DNA from 3 places in the Brucella cytisi genome. Region 3 is predicted to be linked to each of the others. Evidence: riboswitches for the same ligand, from Rfam matches in the RefSeq annotation. Region 3 holds a riboswitch; each other region holds the start of a gene.

Region 1 (4,146 bases), on a different contig from region 3:
TCGTGAAATCGATGCCTTCCTCCGAGCCGTAATAAACCCGCTCGCGGGCCAGATAACCATGCAGGTTCATCTGGCCGAGACCGATGGCATGGCTTTCATCATTACCTCGGGCGACCGACGGCACGGAACCGATATGGCTCATATCGGAAACTGCAGTCAGGGCGCGGATGGAGGTCTCAATGGTCTTGCCGAAATCGGACGAATCCATTGCTGCTGCAATGTTGAGCGAACCCAGATTGCACGAAATATCCTTGCCGAGATAATTATAGGACAGGTCTTCGCCGAAGATGCTCGCTTCGCTCACCTGGAGGATTTCCGAACAGAGATTGCTCATGGTGATGCGCCCGTCGATCGGATTGGCGCGATTCACCGTGTCCTCGAACATGATGTAGGGATAACCGGATTCGAACTGAATCTCGGCCAGCACTTGAAAGAACTCGCGTGCGTTGATCTTCTTCTTGGTAATGCGCGCATCGTCGACCATTTCCCGATATTTTTCGGTAACCGAAATCTCGGTCAGCGGCACGCCGTAAACCCGCTCCACATCATAGGGCGAGAAGAGGTACATATCCTCGTTGTTCTTGGCGAGTTCGAAGGTAATGTCTGGAATGACCACGCCCAGCGACAAGGTCTTGATACGGATTTTCTCGTCCGCGTTTTCGCGCTTCGTATCTAGGAAACGCATAATATCCGGATGGTGTGCGTGTAGATAGACAGCGCCAGCGCCTTGCCGTGCGCCAAGCTGATTGGCGTAGGAAAAGGAATCTTCCAAAAGCTTCATCACCGGAATAATGCCGGATGACTGGTTCTGGATCTGCTTGATGGGTGCTCCCGCCTCGCGAATATTGGTGAGGCTCAAGGCCACCCCGCCGCCCCGCTTCGACAATTGCAGAGCCGAATTGATGGAGCGCCCGATGGACTCCATATTGTCCTCGACACGCAGCAGAAAGCAGGAGACGAGTTCGCCACGCTGTTTCTTGCCTGCGTTGAGGAAGGTGGGTGTCGCAGGCTGGTAGCGGCCTGAAATAATCTCCTCCATCAAATCGCGCGCCAGCTGTTCATTGCCGCGCGCCAGCGCCAGCGCCACCATACAGACACGGTCTTCATAGCGCTCCAGATAGCGCTTTCCGTCGAAGGTCTTCAGCGTATAGCTGGTGTAATATTTAAATGCGCCGAGAAACGTCGGAAACCGGAATTTCTTCGCATAGGCTTCGTCGAAAAGATCGCGTACGAAATTGAAGGAATACTGGTCCAGTACTTCCTGTTCGTAATAGCCTTCGACCACCAGATAATCGAGCTTTTCCCGCAAGTTATGAAAAAAGACAGTGTTCTGGTTCACGTGCTGGAGAAAATATTGCCGCGCGGCCTGCCCGTCGCGATCAAGCTGGATTTTTCCCTCGTCATCGTAAAGGTTCAGCATCGCGTTGAGCGCGTGATAATCCAGCCCGTCCGAGGATTTTGACGGTTTGCTGCTGCTGGAAGTTGCCGCTTGAGGCGCATCCTGCTGCGCCACTTGCCGTGCTTCGCGCTCTCGGATCAAGGTCGTTTCTACCGTGTCCAAAATCGTTCCATCCCGTTTTTGACATTGCCGATGTCTTCATCGGTTCCCAGAAGTTCGAAGCGGTAGAGATAGGGAACCTGACATTTGGCGGAAATAATGTTGCCGGCGATACAGAAAGCTTCGCCGAAATTGCTGTTTCCCGCGGCGATTACGCCGCGGATGAAGGAGCGGTTGCTGTCGTCATTGAGGAAGCGGATCACAGGCTTGGGGACAGCGCCCTTGGAGCCGCCTCCGCCATATGTGGGCGTCACGAGCACGAATGGCTTGCGCACCTGCAATCCGTCCGAACCGTCCATCGGGATACGGTTCGACTGCATGCCAAGCCGCTCAACAAACCGGTGCGTATTCTCCGACCGGCTGGAGAAATAGACGATCAGGCTCATGCGACCGCAGCCTTCAGGCGAGAGTGCTGATCATATCGGGCCGGAAGCCCGCCCAATGGGATTCTCCTGCCACAACCACCGGCACCTGGCGATAACCCATGCCCTGAACGAGATGGAAAGCATCGACATCGGCAGAAATATCGATGATTTCATATTCGATACCCTGGCGATCAAGGGCGCGTGTAGTGGCCGTGCATTGGACGCAGGCGGGCTTGCTGTAAACGGTGACGTTCATTTTTTCCTCACTGATTGGGGGAGACGCAAAGAGCCATTCGCGCATCGCAAGATGCGCGTTGAAAGACATGAGACACGGGATTGGCCAGCCGCAAATAAACAGCCTGACCGCAACAAACTATGCCTCGAAGGGAGGACCGGAACCGAAACTGAATATACTGGGCATGGACTTCACCCCGAAGCTATGAGCGGGAAGTTCGGGGCAGCAACCCGTAAGGCAATAGTTTGCCACACAAGATTGCGCGCCAACCGGACACCCCGCCCGTGGACGTACTCGTTCAAGGCAGGTCTCCTGGCTCACGGATCAACGTTCTGTCCGCCTTCCCAGCCAAAGCCAGTGACGTGATAGACAAAACTCTCCGCTTACAGTTGCGGGGGCAGCTCCGGCATTGCCGCATCCGTCATGGATGAAACGCACCGGATTCCCGTCTTAGCTTTCGACTCAACGAATCGAAAGAACCTAGAACACTATATATAGTAGCCGAAGTTAAAAACCCGTCAACGGATAGTTGGCGATAGCGTAAAATTAGTGAGCCAATTTGGGGACCCTGTGAACGCCAGGGACCATAGCTGCCTATTTTGCGGGTTTGATCGGTTTCGGTCTGAATTCCGGCTTGATGGCCTTGAGGGCCATGCGGTCCACCATTGCGGGGACAATCAGTTTCAGCCAGCGTCCGAGGCGCATCTGGCGTGTCATCAGCACCTCACGCTTGCGCGCCTGCGTGCCTTCCAGCATCAGCTGCACAGCTTCTTCGACCGGCATCATGTCATCTTCACGCACACCGCTCTTTCCCAGCGCGCTGCCGTCTGCGCTATAGCCCACCTTGCGAATGTCGGTTTTGACGACACCCGGATAGACGATTGTCACGGATATGCCGCTTGGGTACAGTTCCGCGCGCAGGGCCTCGCAGAAGCCTGACAGAGCAAACTTCGTTCCGCTATAGGCCGTGCGCCCAGGCACGCCGATCAATCCGGCCACGGATGAGACAGCGACAATCCGCCCCCTGCTGGCCGCCAGATATGGAAGTGCGGCATGGATAGGCCAGACACTGCCCCAATAGTTCAATTCCATCAGGTCATGCATCCAATCGAGATCATCCGGCTTGATCTCGGCAAAATTGGCATGGGCCGACATGCCCGCATTCACGATCAGCGTATCAATGCGACCATAGGCGGAAACCGCCTTATCGATCAGAGCGATACAGGCGGCGCGATCCTTTACGTCGGTAGGCACCACAAGGGTGGAGCTGCCCAGTTGCCGCAGTTCAGTAGCAAGATTCTCCAGCTTGTGCACATTGCGAGCAGCGAGCACCACAGCAACACTGGCGCGGTCGCGCCGAGCGATCTGCCGCGCGGTTTCAGCGCCGATACCATCCGATGCTCCCGTTATGATCGTCACGTCCATGCCAGGCCCTCCCTGCCTATCGATCAGACGACAGGCAAGGTACAGGCACGGCAATCCGTGCGTCCAGCACTTTAGACTTTGCGCGATAGAATGGCGGCCATCGCCAAACCACCGATCAGCGATATGTGCTCGAGTGCCACCGTCATGTCGCGGAAAGCTTCTTCTCCCTCCTTGGCCCAGAACGGGTGCGCAACGGGAATGGTCAGGATCGTAAAGACGGCAAGAACGCCACAAGCCAGCCAGGTTCCACGATTGAAGATGATCATCAGCGATCCGACAATCTGCAAAAGCAGGGTCGCGCTGTTGAACAGCCAGCCAGGATGGAGACCAAAGCTCTCCATTTCCACAGCATTGGCATCGAAATCGAAGAGCTTGGCCAGACCGCTCGACCAGAAAACGAAGGTCAGGACGACCCGCGTCAGCAAATGACTGGCACGGGAATCGAGGGTGTCGGCGATGAAACGCGGCATAGTCAGCCCTTTCCGCCGGTGACACGGATGACCTTGAATGCGACGGCCACGGCAATTGCTGGCGCGAGCGCGAATGTCACCGATAGCCAGAGC
Region 2 (4,146 bases), on a different contig from region 3:
CACCTTCATGAACAGCCAGATTGCAGCGATCTTCGGAACGGCACTTCTGACACTCATTCCGGCTGTGCAATATTCCGGTATCATTGACCCCGTATCGTCGCTGCAAGGTGCGGGCGCGTTCATCGGTAAAATCTATCCCGCGACTTATTTTGTGACCATTTCTCGCGGGGTTTTCTCCAAGGCACTGGGTTTTGCCGATCTGGCAGGTTCGTTTTTGCCGTTGTTGATCGCGGTGCCGGTTCTCATGGCGCTCGCTATCGTTCTTCTCAAGAAACAGGCAAGCTAAGATGCGGATATCTAACATATTCCAGCTTGGCGTGAAGGAACTGCGTGGTTTGGCTCGCGATCCGATGCTGCTGATCCTGATTGTCTATGCCTTTACGCTTGCGATCTATACGGCATCGAAGGCAATGCCCGAAAACCTCAACAATGCGGCGATAGCGATTGTCGACGAAGATCAGTCGCCGGTTTCGAGCCGGATCACGACGGCATTTTATCCGCCATATTTCGTGCCTCCGAAGCTGATTTCATCCTATGAAATGGATGCCCGGATGGATGAGGGGCTTGATACTTTCGCTCTGAATATACCGCCGAATTTCCAGCGTGATCTTCTGGCGGGTCGTTCGCCGACAATTCAGCTCAATGTCGATGCAACCCGAATGAGCCAGGCCTTTACCGGTGGCGGCTATGTGCAGTCGATTGTGTCGAGTGAGGTGGGCGAGTTTCTAAATCGCTATCGCGGTGGCGCACAAACGCCGGTTGAACTCAATCTCAGAGCGAGATTCAATCAGGATTTGAACAAGGGCTGGTTCGGCGCGATCAACAATGTGATTTCATCGGTTACGATGTTATCGATCATCCTGACGGGCGCGGCGCTCATTCGGGAACGCGAACATGGAACCATAGAACATCTATTGGTTATGCCCGTGACGCCGGTTGAAATCATGGTCAGCAAGATTTGGTCCATGGGGCTGGTCGTGCTGGTTGCCTCGGCATTTGCATTGGTTTTCGTGGTGCAGGGGCTGCTTGCCGTTCCGATCTATGGGTCGGTATCGCTGTTTCTCGTTGGTGCGGCGCTCCAGCTTTTTGCGACGACCAGCCTTGGCATCTTTCTGGCAACTGCGGCTGGTTCGATGCCGCAGTTCGGAATGCTGCTCATGCTGGTGCTTCTGCCTTTGCAGGTGCTTTCGGGAGGGACAACACCTCGCGAAAGCATGCCTGAAATTATCCAGACAATCATGCTGGCAGCACCGAATACGCATTTCGTCATATTGGCGCAATCGATCCTGTTTCGCGGAGCAGGGCTCGGTGTCGTCTGGCCGCAATTTCTGGCGCTGATCGTCATCGGCTCTGTGCTGTTCTATTTCGCGCTCCAGCGTTTCCGTGCGTTCCTGCGATAGAAAATTCTTTGAAATCGGGAGGTTGAATCCATTCCTTGCGAATGTGATTCAGTTTTCTGTGCCGGATTGTGCTTCAGCGGAGTTGCGAATCCTTAACCATGTTGCTATCGCAATTCTCAGGAAACGGTTCCGCTGTTCAGGCGGATGAAAAGGGAACACGGTGAAGCCATTCTGGTTGATGCCGGGACTGCCCCCGCAACTGTAACCGGAGAGCTATCCTCCACAGCCGTGTGAGCGGTAAAAGCCACTGAAAGCATTAGGTGCGATCGGGAAGGCGGAGGGGAAGCGAAGACCCGGAAGTCAGGAGACCTGCCGTATCCGGTCACCCATGCATGGATACGGGGTGTGTCCAGGCGCGGCTGTCCGTGGCGGTGACATTGTTGAAATGTTGCCGTCGGGAAGAAGGGCCTTCAGTGCCACGATCACTTCAACCTGCGGTGCGAGGAAAAGCCGGTATCGTTCTTCGGTTCGGCGGGTTGAGGGAAAAATGCATCTTTTGAAATCATCTGTTTTATTGGTATCGGCCAGCGTTCTTGCGCTGCCGTCCACGACGCTTGCTCAAAGTCTGCCGAATGGTGCTGACAGTGTCGTCCTCGATACAATCGTGGTTACGCCATTGCGCCGCGCGTCTTCGCTGCAGCGCTCGACCTCATCTGTAACGGTTATCGATTCAGCGGATATCGAACGGTCGGCTGCTCCCGATCTCCAATCGTTGCTGAAGTCCTATAGCGGTATCTCCATAAAGACGAACGGCGGGCAGGGCTCGTCGTCGGACATTTACATGCGTGGCATGTCTTCCAAGCAGACGGTTGTTCTCATCAATGGTGCGCGCACGGCGTCGGCGACAACCGGAGCAACTGCGCTTGCGAACATTCCTCTGAGTTCCATCGACCGTGTTGAAATTGCCAAGGGCTCTCATTCTGCGCAATACGGTGCCGATGCCATGGGCGGGGTGATCAATATCATCACCAAGCAAGGCGGAGCCTGCGGTGAGCGCTCGTGGTGCGGCAGTCTTTCTACCGGTGTCAGCCATCCATGGGGTGGATATGCTTCCGGGACCATACAGGGAAGAAGCAATGACGGTGTCGACTATGCCTTTGGTGCGGCCATAACCGGCACGCAAGGATATGACTTCACCACACCGGATGCCTATGGCCATGAACCAGACCGCGATGGATTCTTGCAGGGCTCGTTCAACTTTGCCCTGTCGAAGGATTTCGACTGGGGTAAAATCTATGCAGACGGTCTCCTAAGCCGAGGGCGCAATCAGTATGATGCCAAGGCACCGTCACCAAACCAGGCTGATAGTACCGCATTTACGGGCAAGATCGGAACACGCATCGATCATACGGCGGATTGGTCATCCACGCTGGAATTCAGCACCGGTATCGACAACAGCCGTAACTTCCGGAAAGACGTGAGCGGTTCGGACCGGTTTGAAACCAAGCGTTATGGCGTTTTTGCCTCGACCGAGAAGAGTTTCGACACCGGCACGGTCAACCACACCGTGACCGCTGGTGTGGAAGCCTATCGCGAGGAGATCAACACCACCGTTGCTTATGATGAAACCAGCCGCGATCTGGCTGCAGTATTTGGTCAGTATTCGCTGGAGTATGAGGCGCTGCGCTTCGATGGCGGGCTGCGTTATGACCATAATGGGCAGTTCGGCGATGTCGTGACCTACAATCTCGGTACGAGTTATGAAGTTCTGCCGGACCTTGTTTTGCGATCATCCTATGCCACGGGTTTTCGGGCGCCGACTTTCAACGAGCTTTATTATCCGGGCTTCGCCAATCCTGATTTGCAGCCGGAAAAGTCCCGATCATATGAAATCGGCTTGAACTGGCAGGCCACGGCTTCGACAAGCCTTGATATGGCTTTCTACCAGACATGGTTGCGCGAGGCGATTATGAGCACTGCGCCAACCTATCTGCCGTACAATGTCGCAAGTGCAAGGGTTACAGGCTTCGAAGCTACGCTGGCGCATCGTTTTGATGATCGCTGGGGCGTCAAAGGTTCTATCGACCTGAAGCAGCCAATCGATGACGATACGGATAAGGATCTTCCTTATCGCGAACGTTTCAAGGCTGCGGCTGAGGTCAATTTCACGCCGATTGAAAAGCTCGATCTGACTGCAAGAGTGATCTATGGCGGTTCGCGCTACGCTGATGCTGCGAACAGCAAGAAACTCGGAGACTATGTGACTGCTGATTTCGTGGCACTTTATTCCATCGACAAGCAATCGCAGTTGAAGTTCTCGGTCGAGAATATCTTTGACAAGGACTATCAGACCAGCTCTGGCTATATTGCGCCGGGGCGCACCATCAATGTCGGATTGACCCGGAATTTCTGAGGCTGAACAGAGAATGAAAAGGGCGTCCGCAAATTGGATAACCAGCTTCTGCCTCGCGGCGGGGCTGGCCCTATTCGTTCGAAATTCAGCGAACGCGGGGGACATTCCCCATCACGTCGTTTCCATCAACGTATGCACCGATCAGCTGGCATTGTTGCTGGCCAATGAGGGCCAGTTGCGATCGGTTTCTTACTTGTCGCAGGACCCGGAACTATCCGTCATGGCTGTGAAAGCCTGGGAGCTTCCGGTCAACCATGCGCAGGCAGAAGAAGTCTTTCTGATGAAACCTGATCTCGTGCTGGCGGGCACATTCTCGTCGAGAGCAACGGTTGGGCTGTTGCGCAGACTGGGTATCCGTGTGGAAGAGTTCGCTCCTGCCCGCACGTTCGGCGA
Region 3 (4,146 bases):
CCGACGCGGCATCTGCGAACACCGGAAAGCAAAGACAGAAAGCTGGTCTTTCCCGATCCATTCGGCCCTATGATGCCAAGAAACTCACCTTCCGCCACTTCCAGCGAAACATCGCGCAAGATTTCGACATTGCCCGCCGACCAGCCGACATTGCATGCTGAGAGGATCATGACGACGCCCTCCTTTGTCCAAGTAACAGGGCGAATGCAGGTGCACCGAACAAAGCCGTGATGACACCGATCGGCAAAACCTGCCCCGGAATGATGATGCGTGACAGGATATCGGCGACGATCATGAAGATTGCTCCGATAAGGGCCGCCGCGGGCAACAACCTGCCGTGCCTGACCCCGACTACCATTCGCGCCGCATGGGGAATGACGAGACCGATAAAGCCGACAGAGCCAACGATGGAAACCATCACAGCCGTCATCATGGCGCTGACACCGATCAGCACCACGTAGACGCGGCGCACCGGTATGCCGAGAGAAGCTGCGGATTCCGTTCCGAAGGTGAAGGCATCGAGCGCACGCGCATGCCACAGACAGATGGCAAGACCGATCAGACAGGCAGGCAGAGCAAGAGTGACATCGGGCCAGCGCACGCCGGAAAGGTTGCCAAGGAGCCAGAACATGATACCGCGCGCCTGTTCGGCATTTGCTGCTTTGGTGACGATGAATGACGTCAACGCGTTGAAAAGCTGTGAACCGGCAATACCCGCCAGAATGATAGCGCTGCTGCCTCGCCCCGCCCGCAGCGCCAGCAGGGACACCAGACAGAAAGCAACGATGGCACCGATGAAAGCCCCAAGCGAGAGTGTCAGCACGCCAGCGCCGATGCCAAGAATGGCAACGGCAACGGCTCCAGTCGAGGCGCCGGCGGAAATGCCCAGAATATACGGATCGGCGAGCGAATTTCGGAGCAGCGACTGCAGAATAACGCCGGATATTGCGAGAGACGCGCCGCAACATGCAGCGATAACCGCACGGCTGAGGCGATAGCTCCAGACAATCCCTTCATCGATGGGTTCGAGCGGATATCCGGCATTCCACACCCGATTGGCTACGGTTTTCGCAACCACATCGAGTGGTATCGCCGTTTCGCCTATCGCCGCTCCGAGCCAAAGGGCAAGAAGAAGCAGGACAAGCGAAAAGGCCAGGAAGAACACGCCGGAGCGGGCCCTTCCCTTCTGTTTGAAGCCTGTTGTCGCTGCCCGCGCCGTCACTTGTTCTGGTCCGAGGCGGCAATATCGGCTGCAAGTGTTTCGATGCCTTCGATCACGCGAAGCGAAGTGCTCATCGACTGCGCATCCATGTCGAAGACATGTTTGTCCTTGACTGCTGGCATCAGCTTCGTCACCGCATCGTTCTCAAGAAACTGGTGCTTGACGGCGATATCGTCTGCCGGATAGCGGCGGCGATCCAGTTTTGCAGCAACGATCATCGAAGGGTTTGATTTTGCAATCGTTTCCCATCCAACCGTTGGCCATTCTTCCTCGCTGTTGATGACATTCTTGATGCCGAGCGCCGAAAGAACATAGGCGGGCGCGCCGAACTTGCCTGCGACATAGGGATCGGCATCGACCTGCGTGCTGGAGAACCAGACGACAGCCGAAAGCTTTCCGTCCGCAGCCCCAATTTTTTCACGCGCAGCCGCTTCGCGCGCCTTTAGGTCGGCGACGAGTTTCTCGCCGCGATCCTGCACATTGAAGATTTCCGCCAGTTCGGTGATTTCCTGATAGACGATATCCATCTTGAACGCTGCCGTGCGGACGCCGTCACCACCGCCGGAATTGTCCTTACCAACGCAATCCGACGGCGATGTATAGGCCGGAATGCCCAGTTCCTCGAATTGTTCAGGCTTCGCAACAATGCCGGTCGGCCCGACATGCCACTGGAAATCCGCCGTCACGATATCCGGCTTCTGCGCTAGAACGCTTTCGAAGCTTGGATCATTATCGGCGAGCCGCTTGACCTTGGCATTTACCTCTTCAAAGCCTTTGAGAACAGGCCCGAACCACACTGCCGTGCCGACAACCTTGTCGCCGAGACCGAGGCTGTAAAGAATTTCTGCGCTGCTCTGGCCAACCGCAACCGCGCGGCTCGGTGCCTGCTTGAAGGTAACGTCGCGACCGCAATTTTTCAGCGTTAGCGGATATTGCGTTTCCGCTGCCTGTGCAGCCAAACCGCCTGAGAGAAATGCAACCGCACAGAGGGCGGCGCGAAACGGCATCTTGCCGAGAATATTCATGAAAGTCCCCGAAATGATGAGAGAAAGACGCCCTGTCAGCTGACGGGAAAAATCCTATACGGAAGACGGACAGGCATATCCGGGGACATGTCGAAATCATGCGATGACGATAGAAGGATGCGTCCTGCGACGCGGAAATCTGTCATAATCTGCTCCTGCTCCGGGCATCCCCGCCCGTGACAATGGACAACACTAGACGGCAGGTCTCCTGGCTCACGAATATCTGCTGTTCATCTGCCTTCCCGCGCTTCTCCGGCACAGTGGCATGACGCTTTCAACGTCACGAGGATGAACGGCAATCCGCTTACAGTTGCGGGGGCAGCCACGGTCTTGGCCCCTTTTCGGGTCGTCCTCACCGTGTTCCCTATTAATCCCCTTCGCTCTCGGTCGGGGAACCGTCGTTACACTATTACGTTGACCCGATGTCGCCGTCAAGCAGGTCTCGATGGCTATTTCCAACGCACGGTTTTCAAGCGATTCGAAAGCCCGTTATTTAAATTGCGGCCAAACTATCGTCGCATGCGCTGGCCTATTGAATTTGTTTTCGCTAATCTCCATGTAGTTTTCTCCCGCTAGAGGAGCGGGACTTTGGGGAGGTCCGCCGGGAGGCGGCATACATTCTATCTGGGAGGACATATGCGTAGATTTATTCTGGCCCTGACGTCGGTAGCGGCGTTGGCTATGGCAGGCTCTGCTTCCGCAGAAGACTACAAGGTGCTGGCGCCTGCTGCTCCAGGCGGCGGCTGGGATCAGACGGCGCGCACGATGCAGAGCGCGCTTCAGGACGAAAAGATTTCCGGCAGCGTGCAGGTTATCAACGTTCCGGGCGCTGGTGGCACCATCGGCCTTGCCCAGTTCGTGAACCAGAACAAGGGCGACCCAAGCCAGCTCATCGTCGGTGGCTATGTCATGGTCGGCGCTATCCTGACCAACAAATCGCCGGTTACGCTCGACGCCATCACGCCGATTGCACGCCTTACCGGTGAATATGAAGCCATCGTCGTGCCTGCTTCTTCCGACATCCAGAACCTTGGCGACCTTGCAGCAAAGCTGAAGGCTGATCCAGGCTCCGTCTCGTGGGGCGGCGGTTCTGCGGGCGGCACCGATCACATCACCGCTGGCCTCTTTGCCAAGGCAGCAGGTGTCGACCCGACCAAGGTCAATTACATCGCCTTTTCCGGCGGCGGCGAAGCACTGGCAGCCATTCTCGGCAATCAGGTAACCGTCGGCATTTCCGGCTATGGCGAATTCGACGCCCAGATCAAGGCCGGTACGCTGCGCATCATTGGCATTTCGAGCGACGAGCGCGTGGAAGGCATCGACGCACCGACCTTCAAGGAAGGCGGCGTGGACGTTTCTATCCAGAACTGGCGCATGGTGGCCGCTGCTCCCGGCATCGCTGCCGAACAGGAAGCTGCCATCAATGCCGATATCGAGAAAATGGTGAAGTCGGAATCCTGGCAGAAGGCTCTGAAAGACAAGGGCTGGGCGGATACCTATCTCGCCGGCCCGGCATTCAAGGAGCAGCTTGCCAAGGACGTCGCTGCGACTGAAGCCATCCTCAAGGAAATCGGCCTCGTCAAATGACAGGAACAGAACCGCAGGAAAAGCGCCGCCCGGAAGGGGCGGCGCCAGATTTCGCCGCTCTTGTCATCGCCCTTGTTCTTGCCGCTGTCGCCATCGCCATTGCCTGGTCGACAACCTATGGAAACGACGTGACGAGCTACTCGCCGGTCGGTCCGAAAACCGTTCCCTATGTCGTCGCAGCCGGATTGTTCGGCCTTGCCATCTGGACCGTATTCGAGGCGCTTCGCGGTGATTTTCCAGAGCGAGAGCATCAGGAGATCGCCCCGATGGCATGGATCATTGGCGGTCTGGCCATCCAGATGCTGACGATGA

What was found. Region 3 has a riboswitch for cobalamin ahead of AAE521_RS24600 (ABC transporter substrate-binding protein). Riboswitches for the same ligand answer to the same signal wherever they lie in the genome.
Region 1: another riboswitch for cobalamin. It lies ahead of nrdH (glutaredoxin-like protein NrdH); the one in region 3 lies ahead of AAE521_RS24600 (ABC transporter substrate-binding protein).
Region 2: another riboswitch for cobalamin. It lies ahead of AAE521_RS12235 (TonB-dependent receptor domain-containing protein); the one in region 3 lies ahead of AAE521_RS24600 (ABC transporter substrate-binding protein).

The regions. Positions count from the first base shown of each region.
Region 1 covers NZ_JBCAUP010000022.1:37,625-41,770, reverse strand. Annotated here, with positions in the region: gene nrdE (class 1b ribonucleoside-diphosphate reductase subunit alpha) at 1-1,561, opposite strand, end outside; gene nrdI (class Ib ribonucleoside-diphosphate reductase assembly flavoprotein NrdI) at 1,549-1,944, opposite strand; gene nrdH (glutaredoxin-like protein NrdH) at 1,958-2,179, opposite strand; cobalamin riboswitch at 2,444-2,657, opposite strand; gene AAE521_RS19330 (SDR family oxidoreductase) at 2,753-3,583, opposite strand; gene AAE521_RS19325 (DoxX family protein) at 3,655-4,053, opposite strand; gene AAE521_RS19320 (MFS transporter) at 4,056-4,146, opposite strand, start outside.
Region 2 covers NZ_JBCAUP010000011.1:117,101-121,246, forward strand. Annotated here, with positions in the region: gene rbbA (ribosome-associated ATPase/putative transporter RbbA) at 1-286, shown strand, start outside; gene AAE521_RS12230 (ABC transporter permease) at 288-1,400, shown strand; cobalamin riboswitch at 1,508-1,731, shown strand; gene AAE521_RS12235 (TonB-dependent receptor domain-containing protein) at 1,888-3,753, shown strand; gene AAE521_RS12240 (ABC transporter substrate-binding protein) at 3,767-4,146, shown strand, end outside.
Region 3 covers NZ_JBCAUP010000038.1:1,770-5,915, forward strand. Annotated here, with positions in the region: gene AAE521_RS24590 (ABC transporter ATP-binding protein) at 1-170, opposite strand, end outside; gene AAE521_RS24595 (FecCD family ABC transporter permease) at 167-1,222, opposite strand; gene AAE521_RS24600 (ABC transporter substrate-binding protein) at 1,219-2,247, opposite strand; cobalamin riboswitch at 2,429-2,662, opposite strand; gene AAE521_RS24605 (Bug family tripartite tricarboxylate transporter substrate binding protein) at 2,884-3,834, shown strand; gene AAE521_RS24610 (tripartite tricarboxylate transporter TctB family protein) at 3,831-4,146, shown strand, end outside.